DNA from 3 places in the Mycetocola sp. Y444 genome. Region 2 is predicted to be linked to each of the others. Evidence: predicted binding sites of a transcription regulator. Region 2 holds the regulator's gene; each other region holds the start of a gene.

Evidence for each region. The regulator HrcA, encoded in region 2, represses chaperone genes, less so after heat shock. The targets are predictions, from matches to a motif close to TTNGCACTCGNNNNNNNCGAGTGCNAA.
Region 1: AC1C2M_RS05245 (Hsp20/alpha crystallin family protein) is a predicted target of HrcA. The motif match lies at 2,082-2,108, and genes of this name have one in related genera.
Region 3: groES (co-chaperone GroES) is a predicted target of HrcA. The motif match lies at 1,460-1,486, and genes of this name have one in related genera.

What each region holds. Positions count from the first base shown of each region.
Region 1 is NZ_JCAIUB010000001.1:1,096,964-1,100,237, reverse strand. It holds gene AC1C2M_RS05260 (DUF5979 domain-containing protein) at 1-346, opposite strand, end outside; gene AC1C2M_RS05255 (thioester domain-containing protein) at 343-831, opposite strand; gene AC1C2M_RS05250 (hypothetical protein) at 1,230-1,379, opposite strand; gene AC1C2M_RS05245 (Hsp20/alpha crystallin family protein) at 1,553-2,002, opposite strand; gene AC1C2M_RS05240 (GAF domain-containing sensor histidine kinase) at 2,703-3,274, shown strand, end outside.
Region 2 is NZ_JCAIUB010000001.1:787,116-790,389, reverse strand. It holds gene dnaJ (molecular chaperone DnaJ) at 1-516, opposite strand, end outside; gene hrcA (heat-inducible transcriptional repressor HrcA) at 598-1,620, opposite strand; gene AC1C2M_RS03755 (DUF4870 domain-containing protein) at 1,889-2,500, shown strand; gene hemW (radical SAM family heme chaperone HemW) at 2,513-3,274, opposite strand, start outside.
Region 3 is NZ_JCAIUB010000001.1:124,107-127,380, reverse strand. It holds gene rarD (EamA family transporter RarD) at 1-988, opposite strand, end outside; gene groES (co-chaperone GroES) at 1,088-1,384, opposite strand; gene AC1C2M_RS00615 (class I SAM-dependent methyltransferase) at 1,529-2,725, shown strand; gene AC1C2M_RS00610 (SRPBCC family protein) at 2,848-3,274, shown strand, end outside.

The sequences.
Region 1 (3,274 bases), 310 kb from region 2:
CGGGAATGTTCCCGAACTCGAACACCTCATCGCTCGTCGTGCCAGCCGGAATGTCCGCGGTGAATACAGAGCCTGGACCACAGTCAATGAGCAACTGGCTCGCGCCCTGCGTCCCCGCTGCCGTTCCGACGAAGGACTTCTGAACGGTGAGCGTGCCGATCACGACGAAGGTGGCTGTTGCCTGCGCGGTCGCCTCGAGCTCCGTAGCGGACGCGAGGTCCAGCATCCGAGCCTCTTCGTAGAGAGGGTTATTGTCGTCGTACAAGTAGACCTGGCCGGCGGGAACCGTCACGGCCGCCCGGGCGGTGAGCACCGTCTCGCTCGCGGCTCCGGCCGAATTCGTCACCCAAATCGATGTCCCGGATGGCACGGTGCTTTGATTCGCCAGGGGGACCGTTGCGGCGGCGTCGCTGAACATCTCCGAGCCAGCGGGAACCGATACGGTGAGCGAGGCGTCGTCCTGAGCCTGGACAACGAATGGCCCAGCGGGCTACCGATCGGAGCCGCTGCGCTCGGAGGAGTCACTGTGACGTCCGGTGCTGGGGGCTCAACGGTAGGGCCGTTCGTTTGAGCGGCAGCGACGATTGCTGCTGTTGCCGCCCGAACGACGGCCTCGGTCGAACTCACGACGAATGCGTCGGTGAAATACCAGATCGCGGCCTGGACGGCCGCCGCTCGCTGGTTGTCGGTGAGGCCTTCCGGCAGCCTCGTCGTGGGGTAATAGGTGTTGAGAATGTAGGTGACGTAACCGAGGTTGGGAACGTTTGTCTCTTCCCACGTCCCGCTCTCGTAGCCAGGTTGGGCGCGGTGGGGACCCCGAGGTGGATGCAATACATTGCCCCGACGAGGCTGGGGTCCTCGACGCTTGCGGTGTTGATCATCCGCGCCAATGTATCGTTGCGCGGTTCATATCCTGCCGGGTCCGTTGCGGGGTATGGCGCCGTCGGGTCCTGCGTAGTCGTATTCGGCGGCTGAAATCCGTCAATCGTGAGTCCCGCGCCGATGCTGACCGTATAGATCTCTGTATTCGGGCCGAACACAGCCTCGACAATGGGCATCGGGTCAGTCGGCTGCGCCTGGGCGGACGGGGTGAGACCGACGAACATGAGTCCCATGCACATTGCGAACGCAAGCGAACACAGCGCCAGTAGCCGAACGCGGGCCTGGGCGACGGACGGAGACGGGCTGAGCGCAACGCAGTCATGTGTGCGTCGTTGTGGGAGTGGTTCTCAAGCGGAAGAAGGTCGTCGTCGTTCTTCGGGTGCCTCGGCCGGCCGCTGGGCGTGAACCACTTCGATCACATCGAGCGGCTGCGTTTCGGGGAGTTCCTGATCGTCTGGACCGATGAGAGCCGGACGGTGGATGACTGAATCGTTCATGCTGCTCCTTCGACGGGCCCCGGAATCCGGGGACGTCGGGTGATCCTCTCGTCAGCCATCCGTGCGCCGTAGAGTCGAACGTCATTGGTCGGTTGATACGAAAGCGACAGCGCCGCCCCGTGTGAGCGGGACGGCGCTGTCGTTACGGACCGTTCGTTCCTGCGCTGGGTCGATCAGTCGTCTTTTTTCTCTCCGGAACCTTTGCTTCCGGAACCGATCGGAACCTGCCGGGGCGAGGCGCCCTTGGACAGCGGGACGTTCACCGTGAGGACCCCCTTCTTGAACTCGGCCGAGATGTTCTGATCCTCCGCCTGCTCGGGAAGCACGATCCTGCGGTAGAAGCTGCTGCTGCTCTCCCGGAGGACGTACTTCTTTTTCTTGTCCTCGTCCTTCTCATGGCGCTCCGCCTGAATTACAAGGGCGCCCCTGTCAACATTCACCGTGATGTTGTCTTCGTCAAAATTGGGCAGGTGTGCTTCGACAACGAGCGCGTCGTCGCCGCGCGTGTACACATCTGTCGTTGGCAGCTTTCCGCGGTAGGCACGCAGGATGCCATCCTCGAAGTCGCGGGTCAGCGCCTCCAGACCGGCAAACGGGTCAAATCGTTCGAGACTGTTTTTCATGATGTCGCCTTTCAGGACCACCGCGGGCGATCCGGTTGTGTGCATTTGTTGACGTTCGCGAGCGAGAAAGCCGCCCGGGTCGCCAGTAGCGCGTCTGAAGTGCCGAACGCGGTGGCTCACGGTTCCGGCTGGTCGTGCGCACAGAAGAGGCTCCTCTGCCGCACCACGTCCGGCTAGAGCCAGAGGTCATGCCGGACCGCGGGGACGTGCACGATGTCGGGGGAGAGGGAGCAGGGGGAGGGCAGACGGGAGTCGACTGGTACCAGAGGCAGGCGCCAGCGGCAGGGGTCTATCGCCTCTGGTCCTTCACAATTTCGGGACCTTGGACTCTATGGACACAACCCGGGTCAGGGCATTCTGGTCAGCAAATAAAAGATGGCTCGCGGGGGAACGCGCGCAATCGAACTGCCGACGCAACAGCAGTCGTTCACGAGAGTGAACGGAGTGTGACTGTCGCGCTAACGGTGTCCGAATTACGCAGTGTCTTGTGGGGGACGTGCATGTAAAATGCAGGTGCTCCATGAGCAGGGGGAGGGGCACGATGATCGATGATGTTTTTCAACTGCCGGATGCCAGATTCTCTGATCTCGAGAGAACCGTGGCACAGCTTGAGCGAACGGTGAGAGGTCTGCGGCGCCAAGCCGAACGGGACAGGGCTACGCAGGGGAGACTGCGCAGCCTGCTGGATGCAAGCGTTGCTGTGGCCGGAGATCTCGAACTGGACTCCGTGCTCAAACGGATCGCCGAGTCGGCGGCCACCCTGGTCAACGCCCGATACGGTGCGCTCGGTATGCTTCAACCCGACGGATGCATCGAACGCCTGATTCAGACCGGGACGCCGAGCGTCGAAGGCGGGACCATGCACATTCAGCCCGGGGCCCACGATCTGCTTCAGGCTGTGACGGAAACCCGTGGTCCCGTCCGCGTCGACAATCTCCGTGAGGATCCGCGATCAGCGGGCTTCGCGCCAGACGACCCGAGCATTCGCAGCTTCCTCGGTGTGCCTGTTCGGGTTCGGGGTGAAATCCTGGGCAACCTGTACCTCGCGGACCGTCGTGAAGGCGGATTCACAAAGTTCGACGAAGAGCTCGTGGCGGAGCTTGCTGAAATAGCCGGGGTCGCGATTGACAATGCACGGCGGTTTGAAGAGACCCACCGTAAACAACTGCTGGCAGCGGCTCTCTCCGAGGTAGCCTCGACGCTGTTAACCGCCTGTGCCGAAGACGTGCTCGCGGCGGTCGCATCGAAGGTTGCGATGCTTCTCCCGGCTAC
Region 2 (3,274 bases):
CGTCATCACGTTGCCGAGGAGCGAGCGAACGGCGCGCTGGATCTGGCCGGAGCCGTGGCAGATGTCGCAGGTGATGGGAGAGGTTCCCGGCTGGCAGCACGAGCCCTGGCAGGTCTCACACAGCACTGCAGTGTCGACCTCGAGGTCGCGGTGCGTGCCGAAGATGACCTCGTCGAGGTCGATCTCCACGCGGAGCAGCGCGTCCTGGCCGCGTTCGCGGCGGGACTTGGGGCCGCGCTGCTGGGTTTGGCCGCCGAAGAAGGTGTCGAAGATGTCGCCGAAGCCGCCGAAGCCACCGGCCGCTCCCTGGCCGGAGCCGCCCATGTCGTACTGCTGGCGCTGCTTGGCGTCGCTGAGCACGTCGTAGGCGTGCGTGACCTGCTTGAACCGCTCAGAGGCATCCGCCCCGGGATTGACGTCGGGGTGCAATTCTCGTGCGAGCCTGCGGTAAGCCTTTTTGATCTCGTCGGTTGTCGCCTCGCGGGACACTCCGAGTACTTCGTAGTGGTCAGCCACTCATGGCCTTTCGTTGTCTGGGAAGCACATGTGCTCGACGAGCTTCCTGGGTATTTCGCGCCGAGCCGCGCGCAAGTGTGACTAGTTGTCGCCGATCTGGCGAGAGAGGTAGCGGGCTACCGCGCGAACGGCGGCAAGGTTGTTCGAATAGTCCATTCTCGTCGGTCCGAGGACCCCGAGCCTGGCAAGTTCGCCAGCAGAGGAACGATAGTTGCTTGTGATGATCGACGTCTCACCGAGTCCGAAGGACGCGTTCTCACGGCCGATGCTCGCCGAGACGCCGTTGGCATCCGTGTCCATCTCGCTGAACAGCCGAAGGAGAACCACCTGCTGTTCCAGTGCCTCGAGGACCGGGTAGATGCTCCCGGAGAAGTCGTCTTCGGTTCTGGCGAGGTTTGCGGCGCCAGCCATGATCAGCTTGTCGTGGCGGTACTCGCCGAACTGCTCAGCGAGCGCGGACGTGATCCGCGCCATCAGTTCCTTGTCGAGCTGCGGGCTCGACTCGACGAGCGAGTCGAGCGTCGACGACGCCTCCTCGACCGGGAGTCCGACGAGCGACGAGTTCACGCGGGTCTTGATGGACTCGAGCAGTTCCTGTTCCACAGGATCGCGGATCTCCACGACCCTCTGCTCGACACGACCGGTGTCCGTGATCAGCACGGTCAGCAGCCGGTGATCGCTCAGAGCCACGATCTCGACGTGCCTGACCGTCGCACGGGCAAACGACGGGTACTGCACGATCGCGACCTGGTTGGTGATCTGCGAGAGCAGCCTGACCGTGCGGACGAGCACATCATCGAGGTCGACTGACTGGCCGAGGAACGCCTCAATCGCCTGCTTCTGGGCTGCGGACAACGGCCGCCGCTCAACGAGCTGATCGACGAAGAGCCGGTAACCCTTGTCTGTCGGGATCCGCCCTGACGACGTATGGGGCGCACTGATGAGGTCTTCCTCTTCGAGCTGGGCCATGTCGTTGCGAATGGTGGCGGCACTCACACCGAAAGAGTGACGATCGACGATCCCCTTCGAACCGACGGGCTCACGGCTTGCGACGTAATCCTCGACGATCACGCGAAGCACTTCGAGGCTTCGTTCGGAGACCATGTCCGTCTTCTCCTTCGCTGGTTTCGGGCGTTGATTCTGGGCGTTGATTGTGGGCACTGACTCGCGGATGCCGCACGCGGAGTTGGCGTTGGCACTCCATACTCCTGAGTGCTAATTCTAGCGCGGAGACACGCCGCGTCGTAATTGCGCTCAGCGTTGCCTGTATGGGGGCAACGGCAGTACCGTTGGGTACCACAAGGCGCACACCCCCGCGGACGTTCGTCGACGCGGCTGATACCCAGCGTCCCCCTCATCGAAAGGCCATGCCATGACCGACCCCAACACGCCTTCCCAGCCCGATCCGTCACACGGACAGGGCCAGGACGGCGGACAGGTGCCACCCAGCTACCAGGGAGGGCCGGTTCCACCGCAGCAGCCATACGGTGCACCGCAGCAGCCCCCGTACGGCGCACCGCAGCAGCCGCCATACGGCGCACCACAGCAGCCATACGGCCAGCAGCAGTACGGCCAGCAGCAGTATGGGCAGCAGCAGTACGGCGGCCCCACCCCGCTGACGCAGGCCGATGACAAGCTGTGGGCGTCGCTCGCTCACTTCGGCGGCGCGCTCGGAGCCTTCCTCGGCGCGGGAACCGCCGGGTGGATCGCCCCGCTGGTGATCTACCTGGTCTTCAAGGACCGCGGACCTTTCGCTCGCCAGGAAGCCAAGGAAGCGCTGAACTTCCAGCTCACCGTGACGATCTTCGTCATCGGCCTGTACATCCTCGGCGCGCTGCTCACGGTCGTGCTTATCGGGCTGCTGCTGTTCCCCGCCGCCTGGATCGTCGGCGTGCTCGGCATCATCTTCGGCATCATCGGCGGTGTGAAGGTCAACAACGGTGAGGCATACCGCTACTTCTTCGCGTTCCGCATGGTGAAGTAGCCCACCCACTCGTCAGGCGGTCAGCCGCCGAACGACAACGTCGGCCAGGAGCCGCCCCCGCAGGGTCAACTCGATTGTCCCGGCGAGGGCGGCTCTGGCGTTAACCAGGTCGTCGGCGATCAGGCCGGCCACGGCGACCCGGGCCTCGCTCGGGAGCGACCGCACGGCGATGCCCTCACGGATCCGGGCCCCGAGGAGAACACGCTCGAGCTCGCGGGCCTCCGGATCGAGCGTTTCCCTGCCTACCGCGGGAGACACGCCCTCGGCGATCCGGCCGGCGTACGCCGCAGGATGCTTGACGTTCCACCAGCGCACCCCGCCGACGTGGCTGTGTGCGCCAGGCCCGATCCCCCACCAGTCCTGGCTCTGCCAGTAGGCGAGGTTGTGCCGTGAGCGCGATGACGGCGAGGTCGACCAGTTGCTGACCTCGTACCAGGAGAAACCCGCGTCGGCCAGCCGGGAGTCGATCAACTCGTACATGTCGGCCTGGAGATCCTCGTCCGGCAGCGCGAGGAGTCCTGACCTGATCTGCCTGGCCAGCTTGGTTCCCTGCTCGACGATCAGCGAATACGCCGAGATGTGATCCGGCTGCGTCGCGAGCGCGGCATCCACTGACACGCTCCAGTCGTCGATGGTCTCACCGGGAGTGCCGTAAATCAGGTCGACGCTCACCTGGAGGCCGGCCTCTTTGGCCCAGTCGACCACGAGGGGTACGCGCTCGGGGTCGTGGGTCCGCTCCAGGGTGGCGAGCACCCGCGGAACCGCTGACTGCAT
Region 3 (3,274 bases), 660 kb from region 2:
TGTCCGCCGTCAGGACGACGAGAGCAATCCAGACCAGAATGAACCCGATCCACCGCTCCAGCGGCATGGCCTCGTGGAGTACGAGCACCCCGACGAGGAACTGGATCACGGGGGCGAAGAACTGGATGAAGCCCATGTAGATGAGCGGAAGCCGACGCGACGCAGCGGCGAAGAAGAGCAGGGGAACCGCCGTGATCACACCGGTACCGACGAGCAGCACCGTATGAAAGACACTGACCTGTCCGATGGTCAGTCCGGCGGTGGAGCCGACGACGATGAGTTGGACGACGGCGAGGGGCGTGAGCCACGCTGTCTCGAGGGTGAGCCCCGAGACGGCGTCGACGGTCCCCCCGACCCGCTTCTTGATGTAGCCGTAGAGCCCGAAGGAAAAGGCGAGGATCAGGGCAATCCACGGAACGCCGTGCGCGCCGATCGCGAGCACGAGCACCGCGGCAATGCTGATGCCGACCGAGATCCACTGCACGACGCGAAGCTTCTCGCGCAGAAAGAACACGCCGAGAAAAACAGTGACGATGGGATTGATGAAGTAACCGAGCGCCGTCTCGACGACCTGCCCGTTGAGCACTCCGTAGACGTACGTCTGCCAGTTGACGAAGATGAGGACGCCAGCGAGACCGAGGGGGAATGACACCCGGGGATTCCTGGCGAGCTGGAGAAAGGGAGCCCACCCGCGCGTCACCGTCAGGAGGAACATGCAGAACACCAGCGAGAAGATCACGCGGGCCGCGACAAGCTCGAACGGGTCCGTCGGCGCGAGCAGGAGGAAGTACAGCGGAAGAACGCCCCACAGCGTGTATGCGGTCACGGCGAAAATGAGGCCGGGGCGGCTCAGCGGGGCATCGGGAGAAGCCACTGCGCCGTTGGCCGCCGCTTCGGGGCCCGCACCGCCTGTCGAACCTGCATTGCCTGTCGGAGCTGCATTGCCTGTCGGGCCTGCACTATTGGCCGGAACCGGCTCTGGGGTCATCTGCACCCATCGATGCTACTCCGCACCTGCGGGGCAACCGCCTGTTAAAACGAAGAAGCCCGGACGGTGAGTCACCGTCCGGGCTTCAGTTCGTTTGAGTTATCGAACCACAACCGCGAGCACGTCGCGAGCCGAGAGGACCAGGTAGTCCTGGCCGTCGAACTTGACCTCGGTTCCGCCGTACTTGGAGTAGATCACCTTGTCGCCGACGGCGACGTCGAGCGGTACCCGGTTGCCGTTGTCGTCGATGCGGCCGGGGCCGACAGCCTCGACGACGCCTTCCTGCGGCTTCTCCTTGGCGGTGTCAGGAATGACGAGACCTGAAGCAGTGGTCTGCTCTGCCTCGACCTGCTTGATGACGATGCGATCCTCGAGCGGCTTGATGCTGACCGACACGGTTGACCTCTTTCTAAACTAAGACTTGAGTTAGCACCCTCACATCGAGAGTGCTAATGCCAGTGTAGGGATCCGTTGGCACTCTCGCAACGTGAGTGCCAACGTAGGGCGAGCGCACAGCATCCGGGTTGATAAGTTTGCACGATGGAGAGAGCCGAACTCGTTGAACTACTGACGCCGGATGGGCTCACCCTCATCGACCAGGTCGGGGGGTCGGATGCCGACACCGACCCGGTTGGGACCGTGTCACGACTGCGCGCGGAAGGCCACTCGCCCGCGCTCGTCGCGGCCGTGCTGACGCAGGTCAGGCTCCGGCGGAAGGCTGTTGGGAAGTTCGGTGAGTTCGCGTCGCGGATGCTCTTCACCGAGGCCGGCCTCGAACAGGCCACCCGGTTGCGTGTCGCCGCACTCCACGCCGGCCGATTCAGCTCGGCGGGACTCAGCCGGATTGCTGACCTCGGCTGCGGGATCGGGGGCGACGCCATGGCGATGGCCGCGATGGACCTCGAGGTTACCGCCGTCGACGCCGACGAAGTGACCGCGACAGTCGCCAGCTACAACCTCGCCCCCTTCCCCACCGCCGATGTGAGGCACGCGAAGGCGGAGGACATCGACACGAGCGCATTCGACGGGCTCTATTTCGATCCGGCCAGACGCACCGCCGGGCACTCGAACACCACTCGGCTGACCCGGCCGGAGGATTACAGCCCATCGCTCGATTTGGTCTTCGGGCGTGCCGCAACACAGCCCGTCGGTGTCAAACTCGGCCCAGGGTTCGACAGATCACTCATTCCCGACGACGCTGAAGCCCAATGGGTCAGCGTCGATGGGCAGGTCGTCGAGCTCGGCCTGTGGTTCGGCGCCCTCGCCCGCGATGGGGTGCGCCGGTCAGCGCTCGTCCTCGACTCGGCGGGAACCCACGAACTGACCGCTCCCGCCGACAGTGAGGATGTCGCCGTGCGTGAGCCCGGCGAATTTCTCTTCGAACCGGACGGCGCGGTCATCCGGGCGAGGCTTATCGGCGACGTTGCGCGCGAGATCGGTGCGGGGATGCTCAGCCCCGGCATTGCCTATCTCACGGGCGACACCGAGGCCCGGACCCCGTTCGCCACGGCGTTCCGCGTGATCGAGAGGTTCCCGCTCGATGAGCGGACACTGAAGCGGGAGCTCGCGAAGCGCGATATCGGGACGCTCGAGGTGAAAAAGCGAGGCGCAGACATCGATCCGGCGGTCTTCCGCAAGCGGATGGCGCTCCGCGGCAGCAAGAGCGCGACGATTGTGCTCACCCGCGTGAACGGCAAGCACGCCGCGCTCCTCTGCGAGCGGATCCCCCGGAACTGACCTGCGGCACAGTCGCTCCAGAAAGTTGACGAAGACCCGCCCGACCCGCAACCCCTCGACACTGTGAGGCGTCCCGTGGTTCTCTGGGAACACACAATGGATCTCACCCAGAAGGAGCGCTCATGACAACTGTCAACGCCGATATCGACGTTCACGTCCCCGTGTCAACCGCATACAACCAGTGGACTCAGTTTGAATCTTTCCCGCAGTTCCTCAGCGGCGTCGACGACGTGACTCAGACGAGCGACACCCAGACCCACTGGAAAGTGTCGATTGCCGGCATCAAACGCGAATTCGACGCTGAGATCACCGAGCAGATCCCCGACACCCGCATCGCGTGGACGAGCACAGACGGCGAAGATCACGCCGGTGTCGTTTCGTTCCACCGCTTGAGCGCGGATGAGACGCGAATCTCGCTGCGGCTCGACTGGTCACCGCAGGGCATCCTCGAGCACGCCGGAGCGCTGCTCCAGGTCGACGACATCCAGATCGGTCACGACCTCAAGAAGTTCAAGAAGCTCATCGAGTCGAACGGCTTCGAGACCGGAG